2 regions of the Streptomyces sp. NPDC004065 genome follow, and region 2 is predicted to be linked to the other one. Evidence: riboswitches for the same ligand, from Rfam matches in the RefSeq annotation. Region 2 holds a riboswitch; the other holds the start of a gene.

Region 1 (10,505 bases), on a different contig from region 2:
GGGGCACCCACAGGAAGCTGCGGCCGAGCACCTCGACGATCCGGCCGCCGGCCGCCGGGACGCCCAGGGACGCCGACAGCACCTCCTCGAGCTCGTTGCCGGGCCACCCGCCGTGGGGGTGGGGGTGCGCCTGTGCCGGGAAGTCCGAGGAGAAATCCGCGGAGAAGCCCGCCGGGAAGTCCATCTGCCTACCGCCTGCCGAGAACCACTGCTGTGCCCGAAAGGCTAACGGTTCCCGCCGGGGCACCCGCCCGGCGCGTTCCGCCCGGGCACGGCACACCGGCGGGCCCGGGCACCGACGACACCGGCCCCACACGCCAGCCCGCCCGCCGCGTTCCCCACGGGTACGGCACACCGGCGGGCCCGGGCACCGACGACACCGGCCCCGCACGCCCGCCCGCCCGGCGCGTTCCCCACGGGTACGGCACACCGGCAGGTCCGGGCGCCGACGACGCCGGCCCCGCACGCCAGCCCGCCCGCCTGCCGCGTGCGCCCGCCTGCCTGCCGCGGGCGGGCCGCGGGGCCGCGTCGGCGCTCGCGGTCGCGGGCGCGCCAGAGGTCACGGTCACGGCAGAGGGCGCACTCGCACCGGCAGTCCCGGCCGCGACCCCGACCGCACCGGGGGTCCCGGCCGCACCGGCGGCCTCGCTCGCGTCGGCGGCCCCGACCGCACCAGCGGTCCCATCCACCGTCTCGTCGGCGGCCCCAGCCGCGCCAGCGGTCGCGGGCACGGCGGCGGTCGCGGGCACGCAAGAGGTCACACTGGCACCGGGAGTCCCGGTCGCGACCCCGGCGGCACCGGCAGCCTCGCTCGCACCGGCGGCCCCGGTCACGGCCACGGCCGCACCGGCAGTCCCAGCCACCGTCGCGTCGGCGGCCCCAGCCGCGCCAGCGGTCGCGGGCACGGCGGCGGTCGCGGGCACGGCGGCGACCGCGGGCACGCAAGAGGTCACACTGGCACCGGGAGTCCCGGTCGCGACCCCGGTCGCGCCAGCGATCCCGGTCGCGCCGGCAGTCGCACCGGCACCCGCGACCCCGGCCGCACCGGGGGTCCCGGCCGCACCCGCGATGCCTGTCGCGCCGGCGGTCGCGGTCACGCCAGAGGCCGCACGCGCACCGGCGCCCCCACTCGCGCGCCTCGCCTCACCCCGTGAAGCCGATGCGGTGCAGGGTGGCCGCCGCGGCGCGGTCCAGCAGGGTGGCCGAGGCGCAGCCCGCCGGGAGGTCGCCCTGTTCGGCCGAGCGCAGCAGGCGGGCGGTGGCCCTGCGGTGGCGCAGGAAGGCGTAGCGGGAGACGCCCCGGCCGCGTGCGCGCTGGCCGGCCAGCGCGGTGCCGGGGGCGACGTCCAGCAGGAGCAGGTGCAGGGTGCCGCCGCGGCGGCGGGCGGCGCGGGCCAGCCAGGACCGGACCCAGGTCTGGGTGCCGCAGTCGTGGACCACCAGGCCCTCTCCGGTGCGCAGGGCCCGGCGCAGACCGGCGTAGTGGGCGAGGCGGACCAGCGGGCGGTACACGGCGTACGGGAGGCGGTGCGCCAGCCGGGCGTCCCAGCGCTCGCGCATGTCCTGGGAGTCGATCCGGGTGCCGGGGACCGCGCGCCGCATCAGGGTCGACTTGCCGCTGCCGGGCAGCCCCGTGATCACGACCACGTCGCGCGGGCCGAAGAGCAGCGCGCGCGGGCCGTGGCCGGCCGGCCGGCCGCGCAGGTCGCGGACGACCGGGGCGGGCCGCCCGCCGCCGCGCTCGCGGGCGGGCGCCCCGGGGCGCGGGGGCAGGCCGAGAGCCTGCTCCGGCAGTGCGAGGGCTGGGGTCGTGGCGCAGGCCGCGGTCCTGTTCACCGTCATCGTCCTCCCCTGGGGTGGTGGCAGTGCACCTCCCCGTCGAGTGCAAAGAGAAGGTAATGCGAGGTCTTCCCTCTTTTCGTGCGCGTACGGCCACAGGCCGGTTACAAAGGCGGCCCTGCCGAGGGCGCCCCGGGCGTGCAATGATGTCGGCGTCAACTGCATACCGGCCGCTTGAATCCGCGCGGGAGAGTCCCCAGCCGTCCGTCTCGCTGGGGCGCCGAAGGAGCAAGTCCCTCCCTTGAATCTCTCAGGCACCATTACCGCGTGGGCGAGGCACATCTGAAAAGCGGGCCGCTGCCGCAGTGGCTCCACCCAAGGTGCAAGCCGTGACCGTCCGCCCGCCGGCGGGTCAGGGCGAACCTCTCAGGTTCCGATGACAGATGGGGAGGACACGAGATCCCTCCTCGTCCTCCCCCGCGCCCGGCCCGGACCGGACCGCGCGCGGGGACCCCATCGCCTTGGAGACCGACCGATGAGCAGTACCGAATCGCCGCAGCCGTCCCCGCAGCCGCGCCGCACCGCGCTCGACGCGCTGCACCGCTCGCTGGGGGCGACGATGACCGACTTCGCCGGCTGGGACATGCCCCTGCGCTACGGCTCCGAGCGCGACGAGCACCTGGCCGTGCGCACCAGGGCGGGCCTGTTCGACCTGTCCCACATGGGCGAGATCACGGTCACCGGCCCGGCGGCCGCCGCCCTGCTGGACCACGCCCTGGTGGGCAACATCGGCTCCGTCGGCGTCGGGCGCGCCCGCTACACCATGATCTGCCGGGCCGACGGCGGCATCCTCGACGACCTGATCGTCTACCGGCTGGCCGAGACCGAGTACATGGTCGTCGCCAACGCCGCCAACGCCCAGGTGGTGCTCGACGCGCTCACCGAGCGGGCGGCCGGCTTCGACGCCGAGGTCCGCGACGACCGTGACGCCTACGCGCTGATCGCCGTCCAGGGCCCCGAGTCGCCGGGCATCCTCAAGTCCCTGACCGACGCCGACCTGGACGGGCTGAAGTACTACGCCGGCCTGCCGGGCACGGTCGCGGGCGTGCCCGCGCTGATCGCGCGCACCGGCTACACCGGCGAGGACGGCTTCGAGCTGTTCGTCGCCCCGGCCGACGCCGAGAAGCTGTGGCGGGCGCTGACCGACGCCGGCGAGGGCGTGGGGCTGGTCCCGTGCGGGCTGTCCTGCCGCGACACGCTGCGCCTGGAGGCGGGCATGCCGCTGTACGGGCACGAGCTGACGACCGCGCTGACCCCGTTCGACGCGGGTCTGGGCCGGGTGGTGAAGTTCGACAAGGAGGGCGACTTCGTGGGGCGCGAGGCGCTGGCCGCCGCCGCCGAGCGTGCCGCCGCCAGCCCGCCGCGGGTGCTGGTCGGCCTGGTCGCCCAGGGCCGCCGCGTCCCCCGCGCGGGGTACGCCGTCGTCGCGGACGGCGAGGTGATCGGCGAGGTCACCTCCGGCGCCCCCTCCCCCACCCTGGGCAAGCCGATCGCCATGGCGTACGTCGACGCCGCCCACGCCGCTCCGGGCACCCCGGGCGTGGGCGTGGACATCCGGGGCAGCCACGAGCCGTACGAGGTCGTGGCGCTGCCCTTCTACAAGCGGCGGAAGTGACACCGTCGTGAGCAGCAGGGCGTGAGGGCGGGGCGCACGCGGGCACACGCGTGCCGCGCCCGCGCCGGGAACCGGCCCGCCGTGTCCGGTCCCGCACGCCCTTCGCAGGTCCCCATCCATCAGCACCCCCCGCGTACAGGAGAATCCAGGCCATGAGCAACCCCCAGCAGCTGCGCTACAGCAAGGAGCACGAGTGGCTGTCGCCCGCCGAGGACGGCGTGGCGACGGTCGGCATCACCGAGTTCGCGGCCAACGCGCTCGGCGACGTCGTCTACGCCCAGCTCCCCGAGGTCGGCGACACGGTGACCGCGGGCGAGACCTGCGGCGAGCTGGAGTCGACGAAGTCGGTGTCCGACCTGTACTCCCCGGTCAGCGGTGAGGTCACGGAGATCAACGAGGACGTGGTGAACGACCCGTCGCTGGTGAACTCCGCGCCCTTCGAGGGCGGCTGGCTGTTCAAGGTGCGCGTCTCGGAGGAGCCCGCCGACCTCCTTTCCGCCGACGAGTACGCCGCCGAGACGGCGGGCTGAGCAGCGCGACGATGACTGAGCAGATGAGCGTTCTGAACACCCCGCTGCACGAACTCGACCCGGACGTCGCCGCCGCGGTCGACGCCGAGCTGCACCGCCAGCAGTCCACCCTCGAGATGATCGCCTCGGAGAACTTCGCCCCGGTCGCGGTCATGGAGGCGCAGGGCTCGGTCCTCACCAACAAGTACGCCGAGGGCTACCCGGGCCGGCGCTACTACGGCGGCTGCGAGCACGTCGACGTGGTCGAGCGGATCGCCGTCGACCGGATCAAGGCGCTGTTCGGCGCCGAGCACGCCAACGTCCAGCCGCACTCGGGCGCCCAGGCCAACGCGGCCGCGATGTTCGCGCTGCTGCAGCCCGGCGACACGATCATGGGCCTGGACCTCGCGCACGGCGGGCACCTGACCCACGGCATGCGGATCAACTTCTCCGGCAAGCTCTACGACGTCGTCGCCTACCACGTGGGCGAGGACGGCCTGGTCGACATGGCCGAGGTGGAGAAGCTGGCGAAGGAGTCCCGGCCCAGGCTGATCGTGGCCGGCTGGTCGGCGTACCCGCGGCAGCTGGACTTCGCCGCGTTCCGCCGGATCGCCGACGAGGTCGGCGCGTACCTGATGGTCGACATGGCGCACTTCGCCGGCCTGGTGGCCGCGGGCCTGCACCCCAACCCGGTGCCGCACGCCCATGTGGTCACCACGACCACCCACAAGACGCTGGGCGGGCCGCGCGGCGGGGTCATCCTGTCCACCGCCGAGCTGGCCAAGAAGATCAACTCCGCGGTCTTCCCCGGTCAGCAGGGCGGCCCGCTGGAGCATGTGATCGCCGCCAAGGCGGTCTCCTTCAAGGTCGCGGCGAGCGAGGACTTCAAGGAGCGCCAGCGTCGTACCCTGGAGGGCGCCCGCATCGTGGCCGAGCGCCTGACGCGGGACGACGCCAAGGCGGCCGGCGTCGACGTGCTGACCGGCGGCACGGACGTGCACCTGGTCCTGGTGGACCTGCGCGACTCCGAGCTGGACGGCCGGCAGGCCGAGGACCGGCTGCACGAGGTCGGGATCACGGTCAACCGCAACGCGGTCCCGAACGACCCGCGCCCGCCGATGGTCACCTCCGGCCTGAGGATCGGCACCCCGGCCCTGGCGACCCGCGGCTTCACCGCCGAGGACTTCGCCGAGGTCGCGGACGTCATCGCGGAGACGCTGAAGGCGCCCGCCCCCTTCGGGGAGGCCGAGGCGCGGGCCCTGAGGGACAGGGTCGCGGCCCTGGCCGGCAAGCACCCGCTGTACCCGGGTCTGAACAAGTAAGTCACCGCACCCGCATCCGCACCCGCATCCGCACCCGCATCCGGAAAGCACCGCGCACGGCCGGAGAACCCGTCCGTGCGCGGTGCCCCGGCTCCCGCCGCCACCCCCGGCACCCCGCGCACCACCTCCCGCACCACCCGTACTGAGGAGTTCCCGTGGCCATCTCGGTCTTCGACCTGTTCTCGATCGGCATCGGCCCGTCCAGCTCCCACACGGTCGGCCCGATGCGCGCGGCCCGGATGTTCGCCCGCCGGCTGCGCGGCGAGGGACTGCTGGAGCACGCCGTGTCGCTGCGCGCGGAGCTGTACGGCTCCCTCGGCGCGACGGGCCACGGCCACGGCACCCCCAAGGCGGTGCTGCTCGGCCTGGAGGGCGACTCGCCCCGCACGGTGGACGTGGAGACGGCGGACGAGCGGGTGGAGCGGATCAAGGAGTCCGGCCGGCTCCGGCTGCTCGGCGAGCACGAGATCGCGTTCTCCTTCGACGACGACATGGTGCTGCACCGCCGCAAGGCGCTGCCCTACCACGCCAACGGGATGACCCTGTGGGCGTACGACGCCTCGGGCGCCGAGCTGCTGACCAAGACGTACTACTCGGTGGGCGGCGGCTTCGTGGTGGACGAGGACGCGGTGGGCGCGGACCGCATCAAGCTCGACGACACGGTGCTGAAGTACCCGTTCCGCACCGGGGACGAGCTGCTGCGGCTGACGAAGGAGACCGGTCTGTCGATCTCCTCGCTGATGCTGGAGAACGAGCGGGCCTGGCGCACCGAGGAGGAGATCCGCGAGGGCCTGCTGGAGATCTGGCGGGTGATGCAGGCCTGCGTGCGGCGGGGCATGTCCCGCGAGGGCATCCTGCCGGGCGGGCTGAAGGTGCGCCGCCGCGCGGCCGTCACCGCGCGCCAGCTGCGCGCCGAGGGCGACGCGGCCGCCCGCGCGATGGAGTGGATCACGCTCTACGCGATGGCGGTCAACGAGGAGAACGCGGCCGGCGGCCGGGTGGTGACCGCCCCGACCAACGGCGCGGCCGGCATCATCCCGGCGGTGCTGCACTACTACATCAACTTCGTCCCCGGCGCGGACGAGGAGGGCGTGGTCCGCTTCCTGCTCGCCGCCGGCGCGATCGGCATGCTGTTCAAGGAGAACGCCTCGATCTCCGGCGCGGAGGTCGGCTGCCAGGGCGAGGTCGGCTCGGCCTGCTCGATGGCGGCGGGCGCGCTGGCCGAGGTGCTGGGCGGCACCCCCGAGCAGGTGGAGAACGCCGCCGAGATCGGCATGGAGCACAACCTGGGCCTCACCTGCGATCCGGTCGGCGGCCTGGTGCAGATCCCCTGCATCGAGCGCAACGGCATGGCCGCGGTCAAGGCCGTCACCGCCGCCCGCATGGCCATGCGCGGCGACGGCTCGCACAAGGTCTCCCTGGACAAGGTCATCAAGACCATGAAGGACACCGGCGCGGACATGTCCGTGAAGTACAAGGAGACCGCCCGCGGCGGACTCGCGGTGAACATCATCGAGTGCTGAGCGCTTCCCCGCCCCCGGACCTCGTCCGGGGGTGAGGTGATTCCTGTTCCTCCAGGGGCTACCGCACGGTAACCGCCTGCCCCTACGCTGCGGCCAACTCGGCTACGGCGAAGGGGAGTTGGCCCATGCGTGTGGCAAGACGGCTGGCGGCGCTGGTGGGCGCCGCCGCACTGCTGTCGGTGGTGCCCGGCACCGCCGCCCAGGCGGACCAGGCACCGAAGTTCTCGCGGACCACGGCGATCGGCACGCACAACGCGTACGAGAAGGCCAAGTACACGTACTTCGCGCAGGCGCTGGACTCCGGCGCCTCGCTGCTCGAACTCGACGTCTACACCGACCCGTTGAGCAGGCGGTGGCGGGTGAGCCACAGCAACCCGCTGGGCAACGACAACAACTGCGAGGCCGCGCGGACGCCCGCCGAGCTCTACGGCAAGAGCCGCAACCAGGACCTCGGCGGCTGCCTGGACAACATCGCGGCCTGGCACCAGCTGCACCCGGACCACCGGCCGATCGTCTTCAAGGTGGAGATGAAGAACGGCTTCAACAACACCATCGGCCTCGGCCCGGACGAGTTCGACACGCTGGTGCGGCAGAAGCTCGGCAGCCTGGTCTACCGGCCGTCCGACCTGCTCGGCGGGGTGTACGACTCGGTGGACGCGGCCGCACGGGCCGACGCCTGGCCGTCCCGGGACGCGCTGCGCGGCAAGGTGCTGCTGGAGCTGATCCCCGGCACCGTGGAACAGGCCAACCCCTTCGACCACTACTGGACCGACCGCGAGTACGGCGACCATCTGCGCGACCTGTACGCGGCCGGGAACATCGGCGAGGCGCAGGCGTTCCCCGCGGTCCTCGGCGCCGCCGCGGGCGACCCGCGCACCGGCCGCTACGACGCCTCGATCCGCCCCTGGTTCGTGTTCTTCGACGGCGACGCGGCGACGTACGTCACCCAGGGGTACGACACGTCCTTCTACTCGAGGAACCACTACATCCTGATCACCACGGGCGCCGCCGGGGTCGCCCCGGCGATCTCCTCCACCGATCCCACCGACGCGGAGGTGGCCGCCCGTCTGCGGCTCCTCGCCGGCGCCCACGCGAGCGTCATCACCTCGGACTGGGCGGCCAAGCCGCCGTCCGTACTGGGATCGGTGGCCGACCGGAGCTGATGTTCGAACACCCCGAGGGGATCGGCCGTACGGGAGTCGGGGCAGAACTCAACCAACCGACTCCTCCCCCCACGGCACCTCAAGGGAGTTCGCATGCTGCACGGCATCGATGTCAGCGCGTACCAGTCCGCCACCTACGGCACGAGCGGTCTCTCCTTCGTCTTCATCAAGGCGACGGAGGGCCGCTCGTACGTCAACTCCAGGCTCAGCGCCCAGACCAAGCACGGCCGGGACGCCGGACTGGTCGTCGGCTTCTACCACTTCCTGTGGCCGGGCAACATCACGGCCCAGGCGGAGTACTTCGTCTCCCACGCCCCCGAGAAGGCGGGCGATCTGCTCGCCGTCGACTGGGAGACCACCGGTGAGGGCACCCACGCGTCCAACGCCGAGAAGGACCACTTCATCCGCAAGGTGAAGGAACTGCGCCCGCACCACCGGGTGCTCCTGTACACCAACCGGCACTTCTGGCTGAACGTCGACACCACCTCGTACGCCGGCGACGGCCTCTGGATCGCCGACTACGTCTCCGCCGGCCATCCGCGCATCAAGGCCAAGTGGCGTTTCCACCAGTACACCGACGAGCCCCACGACAAGGACGTGGCGAACTTCTCCAGCAGGACGGCGCTGCGGGAGTGGGCGCGCGCCTGAGCGGCACCGGCCCCGGCGCGGGCGGGACGGACCGGCCCCCGGTGCCGGTCCCGTGCGCTCCGGGGCCGGCCGTGCGGCTACCCGCGGAAGTCCGCCGTGCGCTCCGGGGACGCCTCCGCCAGGGCCTCGGTGACGGCGTCGACGCCCGCGCGCAGGCCGTAGACCGGGGTGCCGGGCTGCTGGCGCCAGGAGTCGTCGATGCCGCCGGCGTCCACCGTGTCGAAGCCGATCTCCTCGATCAGGGCGCGGACCTTCGCCTTGGCGGCGGGGTCGTCGCCGGCCACCGGGAGCGCCATGCGGTCGGGCGCTCCGGCGGGCCGGTGGCGGTCCAGGAGGTCCGCCGCGAAGGTGCCGTTGAACGCCTTGACCACCGGGTGGCCGATCCGGCGCTCGGTCCAGCGGCTCTCGGTGAGGCCCTCGTCCTCGATCTCCGCGATCCGGCCGTCGCGCTGCTGGGGGTAGTAGTTGCCGGTGTCGATCACCGCGACGCCCTCGGCGGCCCCGTCCAGCAGGCCGGACGGCAGCTCCGGGACCCGCTTCAGCGGGACGGTGACCACGACGATCTCCGCGCCGCGCGCCGCCTCCCCGGCGCGGACGGGGGTCGCGCCGGTCTCCTCGGCCAGCGCGGCGAGCGTCTCGGGGCCGCGGGAGTTGGCGACCCGGACCTCGTGACCGACGGCGGTGAACCGCCTGGTCAGATGGGAACCGATGTTGCCCGCGCCGATGATGCCGATCCTCATGTCCTGCTCGCCCTGCCCTTCCGGGTTCGGATGTCCGCAGACTTCACGGCGCTGTGCAACCCCGGTGCCGGGACGGCTATTCCGGGGCTGTGGCGAACGGGTGAGACCCGGGCGCGGGAAACGGGAAGCGGGGCGCCCGCCGCCGTACGGCCGGGCGCCCCGCCTCTCCGCGTCACTTGCTCAGGTAGGCCCAGAACTCGTCGAACGAGAGGACCTTGTCGCCGTTGAGGTCGCGGGTCCTGATGATGGCCTCGGCCACCGTGTCGGTGACGTTCCAGTCGCCGCCCTGGGCCAGGGCGGACTTGAACTCGGCGGCGGTGATGTACCCGTCACCGTCCGCGTCGATCCGCTGGAATTCCTTGCGTGCTGCCTCGATGTCCGCCACCGATCCGCCCCTTTTGTCTCGCGTTGACTCTGTCGTGCTGTCGTAGTGACGCAGGTCAGATTAACGGCCCGGCCAGGCCTTCAGTGCCGCGACCACCCAGGCGAACTCCTCCTGGTGCCTCGGCGGCTCCTGCTCGCCCTTGACCGCGGCCGCCAGCTCCCGGTAGCGGGCGACCTCCCGGCCCAGGTCGATGCGGCGCAGCACGGCCGCCCGGTCGGCGTCCGCACCCAGCAGCTCGGTCAGCACGGCGTCCGCCTCGGGGTTCCCGGGCGCCACGCCCCGGGCCCGTGCGTCGCCCACCAGGTCCACCAGCCGGCGGAAGAACCACATGGAGGCGCCGGCCGGGGTGTCCGGGCCGCGGTCGGCCGCGTTGTACTCGATCAGCCTGCGCATCGCGGCCCGGAACTCCTCGTCCTGGAGCAGCTCGGCCAGCTCCACCCAGGCGTCCACCTGCTCCGGGGTGGGATCGTCCGGCAGGTTCACGCCGATCGCCCGGGTCCGCTCCCGGATCCAGGGGTCCGCCGTGTCCAGGCCCTGGAAGATCTCCTCCACGAACTCGTCCACGATCCGCTGCCGCTCGGCCGCCGACAGCCGCGCCAGTCTGTTCATCAGGGTCGTCTCCTCCGCACTCGCACCGCGTCGTGCCACGGTCGACAGCACCGCCCGGGTCACCTTCAGGGACCGGATCTGCGCGTCCAGCGCCGCCACGTGCGCCGCCGCGACCTGGGCGACGGTCCGCTCCCCGGACAGCACCCGGCGGA
Region 2 (10,505 bases):
CGAGCGCGTCGACACCGGGGAGACCCTGGTGGGACACAACCCCGGTGACGAACTGGCCCGGCGCCGCAACCGGGCGGTCTGAGAAGACCGCGACCCGGACGGTCCGAAACCGCGACCGGTCGGTCTGAGACCGGGACCGGGCGGTTTGCCCCAAGGCCTCACTCGCCGGCGCGGCGCCCGACGGGGCCGTTGTCAGTGGTGTGGTGCAGCATCGTAGATGTGCGAACCGCGCCCACGATCCTGCATCTCGACATGGACGCCTTCTTCGCCTCGGCGGAGCAGGCGTCCAAGCCGAGCCTGCGCGGGAAGGCCGTGGTGGTGGGCGGCCTCGGACCGCGCGGAGTGGTCGCCACCGCGTCGTACGAGGCACGGGTCTTCGGGGTGCACTCCGCGATGCCGATGGCCCAGGCGCGGCGGCTCGCGCCGAACGCCGCGTACCTCGTGCCGCGCTTCGCCTTCTACCGCTCCATCAGCGACCAGGTGATGGAGCTGCTCCGGGCGCTGTCGCCGCTGGTGGAGCCGCTCAGCCTGGACGAGGCGTTCGTGGACCTGGAGGCCGGGGGAGTGGCCTGGGACGCGGACTCGGCCCGGCTCGCCGGTACGAAGCTGCGCGCCGACATCCGGGCCGTCACGGGGCTGACCGGTTCGGTGGGCCTGGCCGCCTCCAAGATGCTGGCGAAGATCGCCTCGGAGCAGGCCAAGCCGGACGGACTGGTGCTGATCGAGCCGGGGAGCGAGCGGGCCCTGCTCGGCCCCATGTCCGTGCGGACCCTGCCGGGCGTGGGACCGGCCACGGGCGACCATCTGCGACGGGCCGGCATCCACACCGTGGACGAGATCGCCGAGGCCGGCGAGGACGAACTCGTCCGGCTGCTGGGCAAGGCCCACGGGCACGCGCTGTACGCGATGGCGCTGGCGCGCGACGAGCGGCCCGTGGTCGCCGAGCGCGAGGCCAAGTCGGTGTCGGTCGAGGACACCTACGACGTGGACATCCACGACCGGGTGCGGGTGGGCCTGGAGGTGCAGCGGCTGGCCGACCGGTGTGTGCGGCGGCTGCGCGGGGCCGGGCTGTCGGGCCGGACCATCGTGCTGAAGGTGCGGCGGTACGACTTCTCCACGCTGACCCGGTCGGAGACGCTGCGCGGGCCCACCGACGACCCGGCGGTGGTGCGGGAGGCGGCGGCCCGGCTGCTGGACTCGGTCGACACCACGGGCGGGGTGCGACTGCTCGGTGTGGGGGTGAGCGGCCTGGCCGACTACACCCAGGAGGACCTGTTCGCCCAGGCCGCGGGGGCGCGGGCGGCGAGCGCGGCGGAGAGCGAGGCGGTCGCCGAGGAGCCGCCGGACGCCCGGGCGGAGGAGGCCGCGCCCGTGGAGCGGCGCTGGCCGGCCGGTCACGACGTGCGCCACAGCGAGTACGGCCACGGATGGGTGCAGGGCAGCGGTCTGGGCCGGGTCACCGTCCGGTTCGAGACGCCCGACTCGGAGCCGGGACGCGTGCGGACGTTCCGGACGGACGATCCCGGTCTGGAGCCCGCGGACCCGCTGCCCCTGGTGCCCCGAAGACCCGGGACGCCCCAGTGCGTGCCCGCCGCGGACTTCGGGTCCCCGGACTTCACGTCCGGGGTCTTCGGGACCTCGGGCTTCGAGGCCGCGGGCGGGCCGTCGCCTGCGACGGGCGCGCCCGCCGAGAACGGCGCGCCGGCCGCGCGGAGCACGTCGGCTGCGAGAGACGCGTCGGCCGAGAAGGGCACGTCGGCTGCGAGAGACGCGTCGGCCGGGGACGGCGCATCCGCCGGGGACCCCGGGCCGGCCGTCGACGCCACCCCCGCCGGGGAACGCGTCCCCGGCGGGGGCAGCGCCTCCACCGCGGGGACCGCGGCGGGTCCGGGAGGGTGAACCGGCCGCGCCCGCCGTTGCGGCCACCGGCCCGGTGGCCGCAACGGCGCGCGGAGAGCCGGCCACGGCCCCCGGCTGCCGCGCCTCGGCGGCCGGGGACCGCGGCCGCGCGGGGAAGGGGCGGGGAACCCACCGTGAGCACGGACGGCGGATGTTCCGGCGGCGGGGATTACGCCGCCGGGGGGGGTGCTCTCAGGTCTCCTCCGTGCCCGAGCCCGCCAGTTTGCCGAAATCGCGGTCCACGAGCCCGGGAGGAGAGGCCACGTCGAGACCGTAGTGGTGGTAGAGCTGCAGTTCCTGCTCGGGGGAGAGATGGCGGCCGACGCCGAAGTCGGGGGCGTCCTTGATCAGGACGCGGTCGAAGGGGACACGCAGCGCGCCGTCGACCAGTTCGCTGGGCTCCAGGGGGACGAAGGCGTCCCGCGAGAACAGGCCGGTGCGTATGGCCGCCCACTCGGGCACGCCCGTCGCGTCGTCGAGGTACACCTCGTCGACCGTGCCGATCTTGTTGCCATTGCGGTCGAACGCCTTGCGGCCGATCAGGTTGCGCGGATCGATCTCGGTCTGCACGGTCCCTCCACTTGGTCGCAACTCATCCGTAAGCACTACAAAAGAGCACATTGGGCCGAGCGGCCACTCGAAGGCCCGTGCGCCCCACCCGCTGGTACGCTGGCACTGGCTGCTGACCCTGTGCGGGAGAGTCCTCCGGCGGCGACCGGAGGCGCCGAAGGAGCAAATCCTCCCCGGAATCTCTCAGGCCCACGTACCGCACGGGTGAGGTCACTCTGGAAAGCAGAGGGGTGTCGAGGGACGCCGCTCTCACCGACGGTGAAAGCCGGGAGCCCCGCGGGCGGCCCGGTGAAGCTCTCAGGTCGAGATGACAGAGGGGGAGGCCGTCGGGGCACCCGTGCCGTGGTGTCCCTCGAAGGTCGTGTCAGACCAGGAGGCCTCCGCAATGACCGCCCAGCGCATCCCGCTCTCCGAACTCGAACAGGGCGTTCCCTTCGAACAGCGCCACATCGGCCCCGACCACGAGGCCCGGGCCAAGATGCTCGCGCAGGTCGGCTACGGCTCGCTGGACGAGCTCACCGCGGCCGCGGTGCCGGACGTGATCAAGAACGCCGACGCGCTCGACCTGCCCGGCGCGCGGACCGAGGCCGAGGTGCTGGCCGAACTGCGCTCCCTCGCCGACCGCAACCAGGTCCTCAGCTCCATGATCGGCCTCGGCTACTACGGCACGTTCACCCCGCCGGTGATCCTGCGCAACGTCATGGAGAACCCGGCCTGGTACACGGCCTACACGCCCTACCAGCCGGAGATCTCCCAGGGCCGCCTCGAGGCCCTGCTGAACTTCCAGACCATGGTCGCCGACCTCACCGGCCTGCCGACCTCCGGCGCCTCGCTGCTCGACGAAGGCACGGCCGCCGCCGAGGCGATGGCGCTGTCCCGGCGCATGGGCAAGAACAAGAAGGGCCTGTTCCTGGTCGACGCGGACGCGCTGCCGCAGACCGTCGCCGTCATCGAGACGCGTGCCGAGCCGACCGGTGTCGAGGTCGTCGTCGCCGACCTCAGCGACGGCATTCCCGCCGAGATCGCCGAGCGCGAGATCAACGGCGTGCTGCTGCAGTACCCGGGCGCCTCCGGTGCCGTACGCGACCTCAAGCCGGTCATCGACCAGGCCCACGAGCTGGGCGCCCTGGTGACCGTGGCCGCCGATCTGCTCGCCCTCACCCTGCTGAAGTCCCCGGGCGAGCTGGGCGCGGACATCGCCGTCGGCACCACCCAGCGCTTCGGCGTGCCCATGGGCTTCGGCGGCCCGCACGCCGGCTACATGGCGGTGCAGGAGAAGTTCGCCCGCAGCCTGCCCGGCCGTCTGGTCGGCGTCTCCGTCGACGCCGACGGCAACAGGGCCTACCGCCTCGCCCTGCAGACCCGCGAGCAGCACATCCGCCGCGAGAAGGCCACCAGCAACATCTGCACCGCCCAGGTACTGCTGGCCGTCATGGCCGGCATGTACGCCGTCTACCACGGCCCCGAGGGCCTGCGGTCGATCGCCGGACGCACCCACCGCTACGCCACGATCCTCGCCGAGGGCCTGAAGGCAGGCGGCGTCGAGGTCGTGCACGGGACCTACTTCGACACCCTGACCGCCAAGGTCCGGGGCCGCGCCGCCCAGGTCGTCGCCGCCGCCCGCGAGAACGGCGTCAACCTGCACCTCGTCGACGCCGACCACGTGGCCATCGCCTGCGACGAGACCACCGCCCGGGCCCAGCTGCGCGCCGTGTGGTCCGCCTTCGGCGTCACCGGTGACATCGACGCGCTGGACGCCTCCGCCGCCGAGGCGCTGCCCGAGGCCCTGCTGCGCACCGACGCCTACCTGACCCACCCGGTCTTCCACCAGCACCGCTCCGAGACGGCGATGCTGCGCTACCTGCGCCGGCTCGCCGACCGCGACTACGCGCTCGACCGGGGCATGATCCCGCTGGGCTCGTGCACCATGAAGCTCAACGCGACCACGGAGATGGAGCCGGTCACCTGGCCGGAGTTCGGGCAGCTGCACCCCTTCGCGCCCGCCGAGCAGGCGCAGGGCTATCTGACGCTGATCCGCGAGCTGGAGGAGCGGCTCGCCGAGGTCACCGGCTACGACAAGGTCTCCCTCCAGCCCAACGCGGGCTCCCAGGGCGAACTGGCCGGCCTGCTCGCGGTGCGCGGATACCACCGCGCCAACGGCGACGACCAGCGCACCGTCTGCCTGATCCCGTCCTCCGCGCACGGCACCAACGCCGCCAGCGCCGTGATGGCCGGGATGAAGGTCGTCGTGGTGAAGACCGCGGAGGACGGCGAGATCGACGTCGCCGACCTGCGGGACAAGATCGAGAAGCACCGCGACGAGCTGGCCGTGCTCATGATCACCTACCCGTCCACGCACGGTGTGTTCGAGGAGCACGTCGCCGACATCTGCGCCCGGGTCCACGAGGCCGGCGGCCAGGTCTACGTCGACGGCGCCAACCTCAACGCCCTGGTCGGCCTGGCCAAGCCCGGTCACTTCGGCGGTGACGTCTCCCACCTGAACCTGCACAAGACGTTCTGCATCCCGCACGGCGGCGGCGGTCCGGGCGTCGGCCCGGTGGCCGTGCGCGCGCACCTCGCGCCGTACCTGCCCAACCACCCGATGCAGCCCGAGGCCGGTCCGAGGACCGGGGTCGGTCCCGTCTCCGCCGCGCCCTGGGGCTCGGCGGGCATCCTGCCGATCTCCTGGGCCTATGTGCGCCTCATGGGCGGCGAGGGCCTCAAGCGGGCCACCCAGGTGGCCGTGCTGTCCGCCAACTACGTCGCCAAGCGGCTCGAGCCGCACTACCCGGTGCTCTACACCGGTCCCGGCGGGCTGGTCGCGCACGAGTGCATCATCGACCTGCGCCCGCTGACCAAGTCCACCGGTGTGACCGTGGACGACGTGGCCAAGCGGCTGATCGACTACGGCTTCCACGCGCCGACCATGTCCTTCCCGGTGGCCGGCACGCTGATGATCGAGCCGACCGAGTCGGAGGACCTGGCCGAGCTGGACCGGTTCTGCGAGGCGATGATCGCCATCCGCGCCGAGATCGAGAAGGTCGGCTCCGGCCAGTGGCCGGCCGAGGACAACCCGCTGCGCAACGCCCCGCACACCGCCGCGGTGCTCGGCGGCGAGTGGGAGCACGCCTACAGCCGTGAGGAAGCCGTCTTCCCCGGCGGGGTCCAGGCCGCCGACAAGTACTGGCCGCCGGTGCGCCGTATCGACCAGGCCTTCGGCGACCGCAACCTCGTCTGCTCCTGCCCGCCGCTGGACGCGTACGAGGACTGAGCGAACCGGACCGGCTCACGAGCGGGCCCCCGCCACACCGGGCGGGGGCCCGTCCCGTACCCGTACGGATCCGGACGCCGTACCCGTACGGATCCGGACGCCGTACCCGTACGGATCCGGACGGCAGTCCGGGCACAGCACTAGGCCCGGTCGATGTGCACGTTCGTCGACTTCACCCGGGCGGTGGCCTCCATGCCGACCTCGAGGCCCAGTTCCTCCACGGCCTCCCGGGTCAGCAGCGAGACCAGCCGGTGCGGACCGGCCTGGATCTCGACCTGGGCGGCGACGTCGCCGAGCTTGATGGCGGTCACGATGCCGGGGAAGGCGTTGCGCACCGAGGTGTGGGAGGGCGCCTCCTCGGCGCCGGTGCGGGCGAGCTCGACCGAGAACGCGGCCAGGTCCCGTCCGTCGATGAGGCGCCGCCCGCTCTCGTCGCGGTGGGTGCTGACCCGGCCGGCGTCCGCCCACCGGCGTGCGGTGTCCGGGCTGACGCCGAGCAGGCGTGCGGCCTGGCCGATCGTGTACGACTGCATGCCGGTCACGATAGGCCCAGGGCGCGGCGATGCTGTCACGCGGTGTGCACCCGGGGCCGCTTGGCCGGGTCCGGTTCCGCCTCGCGCAGCACCTCGCGGGTGACCGGCGCGACCTCGCCCTGCCCGAACAGGAAGAAGCGCAGGAAGTTGGCGAACGGGTTGCCCTCGGTCCACTCGAAGTAGATGTGGGGTGTGCAGCCGGTCATGGCGCGGACGTGCAGCAGCAGCGCGGCCAGGGCGTTGGGGATGGAGGACGACTCCAGGGTGAGCACGCGGTAGCGGTGGTGCAGGACCTCGCCGCGCACCGTCAGGCCGGCCTCGAACTCGGACGGGTCGGTGACCGTCACCTCGACGAACACGAAGTCCTCGTTGTCCGGGATGTCATGGTCCCTGCGGATCTGTTCGATCTTGTCGCGGTACTCGGCCTGGTCCCGGCTGCCCGGTTCATTGGCGATGAAGCGGATCTTGCGGCTGGCCATGTCCCTGATGAATCGTTCCGCCATGGGGTCGAGGGTCACGCTGGTCACGCGGAGCTCGAAGGCGCGGGCCAGCCGCGACAGCAGCGAGACCAGGATGATCCCGGCGATGAAGCAGGCGCCGATCTTCACGCCGTCCGGGCGTTCGATGACGTTGACGACGGTCGTGTACAGGAACACCGCCGAGATCACCGCGAACGCGACGGTCCACTTGCCCTGGCCCGCCTTGCGGGAGGCGATGGTCACCGCGATGGCGGCGGAACTGATCAGCACCAGCACGCCGGTGGCGTAGGCGCCGCCCTGTGCGTCCACGCTGGCGTCGAAGATCCAGGTGACCAGGAAGGCGATCAGGGTGAAGACGATGACCATCGGGCGCACCGCACGCGCCCAGTGCGGGGCCATGCCGTACCGGGGCAGGTAGCGCGGCATCAGGTTGAGCAGCCCGGCCATCGCGGAGGCGCCGGCGAACCACAGGATCGCGATGGTCGAGACGTCGTACACGGTGCCGAAGACGTTGCCGAGGTACTGGTGGGCCAGATAGGCCAGCGCGCGCCCGTTGGCCTTGCCGCCGCGCTGGAACTCGTCGGCGGGGATGAGCAGGGTGGTGATGAAGCTCGTGGCGATCAGGAAGCCGCTCATGATCAGCGCGGCGGTGGTGAGCAGTTTCCTGGTGTCCCGGATCCGGCCGGCCGGCCGCTCCTCGGTGTCGTCGGGGTCGCCCTGGACGTGCGGCATGACGGCGACCCCGGTCTCGAACCCGGACAGGCCGAGCGCAAGCTTGGGGAACACCAGCAGCGACACCCCGATCATGGCGAAGACGCTGCTGTGCTGGGCGCTCAGGGCGGAGGACCAGTCGGTGACCACATGGCCGGCGGTGACGACGTGCCACAGACCGGCCACCACCACGACGGCGTTCAGCGCGAGGTAGGCGCCCACCAGGGCGACCGCGACGCCGATGGCCTCCAGGAAGCCCTTGAGGAACACGGCGCCGAGCAGCGCCACGAGCAACAGGGTGATCAGCATCTGCCGGCCGTGCAGCGCGCTCGTCAGGTGCGGGTTCTCGATCAGGTGCGTGGAGGCGTCCGCGGCCGACAGGGTGATGGTGATCAGGAAGTCGGTGGCGGCGAACCCCAGCAGCGTCAGCACGAACAGCTTGCCCTGCCAGAACGACAGCAGCCGTTCCAGCATCGCGATCGAGCCCTCGCCGTGCGGGCTCTCCTGGGCCACCCTCCGGTAGACCGGCAGCGCCCCGGCCAGGGTCACCAGGACCAGGACCAGGGTGGCGACGGGCGACAGCAGACCGGCCGCCAGGGCGGCGATGCCGGGCTGGTAGCCGAGGGTCGAGAAGTAGTCGACGCCGGTCAGGCACATGACGCGGTACCAGCGCTGCCCCTTGTGCGGGGGCTCCGGCGCGGCGTGCGGCGCCTGCTGCACGCCCTTGCCCATGTCGGACAGGCCCTCCAGCATCCAGGTGCGCAGCCGACTGGGAGGGTGTTGGGTGGTGGCCATCGGCCCAGCTCCTGGTGTACTGCTCGGCGTGCGGAACGGGCCTCACGCGGACGGAGCACCAGCGTAAGCAGAGCGTGACGCGCGCGCCCACGGCCACAGGGGTGGGCGGGCGTCAATCTTCCGTTAAGAATGACCGCCCAAGGCGGCGCCGGCCGGTTCGGCGGGTGCCGAACCGCAGGTCACGGGGGTGGTCCGGAGACACACGGAAGACGGCGTGCCGGGGCCGCTACCGACCGTAGTCGCTGCCGGACACGCGTCGGGGCCGGTTCGCAGCGCGTGCGTGCGGTCCGGCCCCTTGTGGTCCGCCGGGCGGTTCGTGCCGTCGCCCGGTGTGCTCAGGCGGCGGTCACCACCCGGTCGGCGCCCAGCGGGCGGTGCGGAGCGATGATCTGACCGTCGGGCAGAAGCTCACCGGTGTCCTCGAAGAGCAGGACCCCGTTGCACAGCAGGCTCCAGCCCTGCTCCGGGTGGTGCGCCACGAGGCGGGCGGATTCCCGGTCGGCGGAGTCGGCTGTCGGGCACGGCGGCTGGTGCTGGCACATGGGTGGGATCTTTCGTTCTGTCGTGTGGTCCGTGACGGCTGTCTTGTCTGTTCCGCGGCTAGTGGCATTCTCCATGGCCGCCCCCCGTTTGATAAGTCTCGGTCGGAAACCAGTGTTGCCCCACGGGCGTCAATCCGCAGGGATTTTGCAGCACCGCTTCTCACAGGTTGGAGACGCGTCACCCACGCGAGCGGTTCAGTCCAACTGCACTGTCTCTTCGGGTGGTTCGAGGTGGCCTGATGGGGCTAGTCAGGTCGGGCCATACGGCGTTTCCGGCTCATGCGAGGGTAATGCGGCTCGGATGAGCATATTCACGGGGCCGGGTCGGCGCATTCGCCCGGTGAACGTGACGTACCCCGCTCCCGGAAAATCCGGCAGCGGGGTACGAGGGCGTACGTCGTTGATCGAAATGCGGGATTGCTGATCGAAACGCGGGATTTCAGGCGGGGGATCCCAGGAGCCGGACGGGAGTCGCCCGGTGGGTGAGGACCGGGAGCAGTTCCGCGACCCGGTGCGGCCGGTGGGCGGCTATGCCGGGCGGCGCCGGGGCCAGCGGGACGAGCAGGTCGGTGGCCGCGGGGTGGCCGGCCGCGCCGTCGCCGGCGGGCTCGCCGTGCAGCCAGAGCGTGAGCATGTACAGGCTGGGCAGTGACAACAGGCGCGGCTGGTACGGCTGGGCGAGGCTCTCGGTCTGGCGCAGCGCGCGCTCGGTGGAGGCGACGTAGGGGCCCTCGAAGAAGTGCGAGAAGGCCCAGCCGTCGGGGGTCAGCATGGTCTCGGCGGCCGCCACGGCGTGGTCGCCGCAGCGGATCAGGAACCGCCAGCCGGCGAGCCGGGTCGCGGAGACGCCCTCGGGTGTGATCCGGTCCAGGACGTGCACGGGCAGCGGCAGATCGGGGGTGGCGGGGCCCTGTGCGGCGCGGAGGGCGGGTGTGCGGGCCTCGCGCACGGCGGTGGGGGAACCGAGCGCGGTGAGGACCGAACGGAGTGCGGGCGCGGGAGCCGGGGGGACATGCAGCGGCATGGTGGGTCGCCTCTCATTCGACAGGCAGGGGTGGCGCGAGGGCGGGTGCGGGGCGGACGGCGCTGTCAGCTCTCCAGGCAGGGGAGGGTCGGGCCGGGTCCGCACATGCGCGTGCGAGGGGTGTGCGAGGTCGCGGTCTGCCACACATGACCTTGACGGCAGGATCCAGGGGCCGGGATCCAGGGACGTGAGGCGCCAACCTTCTGCCTGTAGGGAGGAGTTTATACGACAAATGTTCAGGCGGTGTTTCGCCTAGCGGTTTCCGGTGCGGGCAACAAGGGTATATTCGGCCGGAAATTCGCGGGAATCATCCCGGTTGGCAGTCGTCGCGTCCCGTTGACCACGGGTTGTTCCGGCGCTGCGGACGGCTCGTTCTCATCGGCGTTTTTCACGAGTACACCGGGGTACCCGAAACTGCTGGATGCTCAATGCCGCGTGAATGTGCCTCCGGTCACTCGCACCAGAGTAGCCGCTGCGGAAGGGGCGCGGGACGTTATCGATCGCGTTCGCGGGGCATCATCCCACCTGACCGGGACCCGGCGGCCGGATCATCGGCCCGCCTGTGCGAGGAAGGACCCTGCGATGGGGGAGAAGGTCGTGGCGGGCCAGTTGGACCTGTCCGATCGCAACCGCTACCGCGACAAGCTCCAACGGTGCCTGACGGGACTGGAGCGGCTGCTG

The links. Region 2 has a riboswitch for glycine ahead of gcvP (aminomethyl-transferring glycine dehydrogenase). Riboswitches for the same ligand answer to the same signal wherever they lie in the genome.
Region 1: another riboswitch for glycine. It lies ahead of gcvT (glycine cleavage system aminomethyltransferase GcvT); the one in region 2 lies ahead of gcvP (aminomethyl-transferring glycine dehydrogenase).

The regions. Positions count from the first base shown of each region.
Region 1 covers NZ_JBJDQT010000014.1:141,256-151,760, forward strand. Annotated here, with positions in the region: gene ACI2LW_RS17390 (enhanced serine sensitivity protein SseB) at 1-184, opposite strand, end outside; gene ACI2LW_RS17395 (AAA family ATPase) at 1,144-1,842, opposite strand; glycine riboswitch at 2,015-2,115, shown strand; gene gcvT (glycine cleavage system aminomethyltransferase GcvT) at 2,315-3,454, shown strand; gene gcvH (glycine cleavage system protein GcvH) at 3,607-3,984, shown strand; gene glyA (serine hydroxymethyltransferase) at 4,008-5,285, shown strand; gene ACI2LW_RS17415 (L-serine ammonia-lyase) at 5,441-6,808, shown strand; gene ACI2LW_RS17420 (phosphatidylinositol-specific phospholipase C domain-containing protein) at 6,934-7,971, shown strand; gene ACI2LW_RS17425 (glycoside hydrolase family 25 protein) at 8,065-8,619, shown strand; partial or broken gene ACI2LW_RS17430 (NADPH-dependent F420 reductase) at 8,697-9,383, opposite strand; gene ACI2LW_RS17435 (EF-hand domain-containing protein) at 9,532-9,744, opposite strand; gene ACI2LW_RS17440 (MerR family transcriptional regulator) at 9,805-10,505, opposite strand, start outside.
Region 2 covers NZ_JBJDQT010000007.1:206,835-217,339, reverse strand. Annotated here, with positions in the region: gene ACI2LW_RS11630 (MerR family transcriptional regulator) at 1-82, shown strand, start outside; gene ACI2LW_RS11625 (DNA polymerase IV) at 220-1,899, shown strand; gene ACI2LW_RS11620 (PRC-barrel domain-containing protein) at 2,092-2,469, opposite strand; glycine riboswitch at 2,583-2,678, shown strand; gene gcvP (aminomethyl-transferring glycine dehydrogenase) at 2,855-5,740, shown strand; gene ACI2LW_RS11610 (molybdopterin-binding protein) at 5,881-6,273, opposite strand; gene ACI2LW_RS11605 (amino acid transporter) at 6,309-8,258, opposite strand; gene ACI2LW_RS11600 (DUF5999 family protein) at 8,594-8,800, opposite strand; gene ACI2LW_RS11595 (hypothetical protein) at 9,240-9,824, opposite strand; gene ACI2LW_RS11590 (glutamate--cysteine ligase) at 10,407-10,505, shown strand, end outside.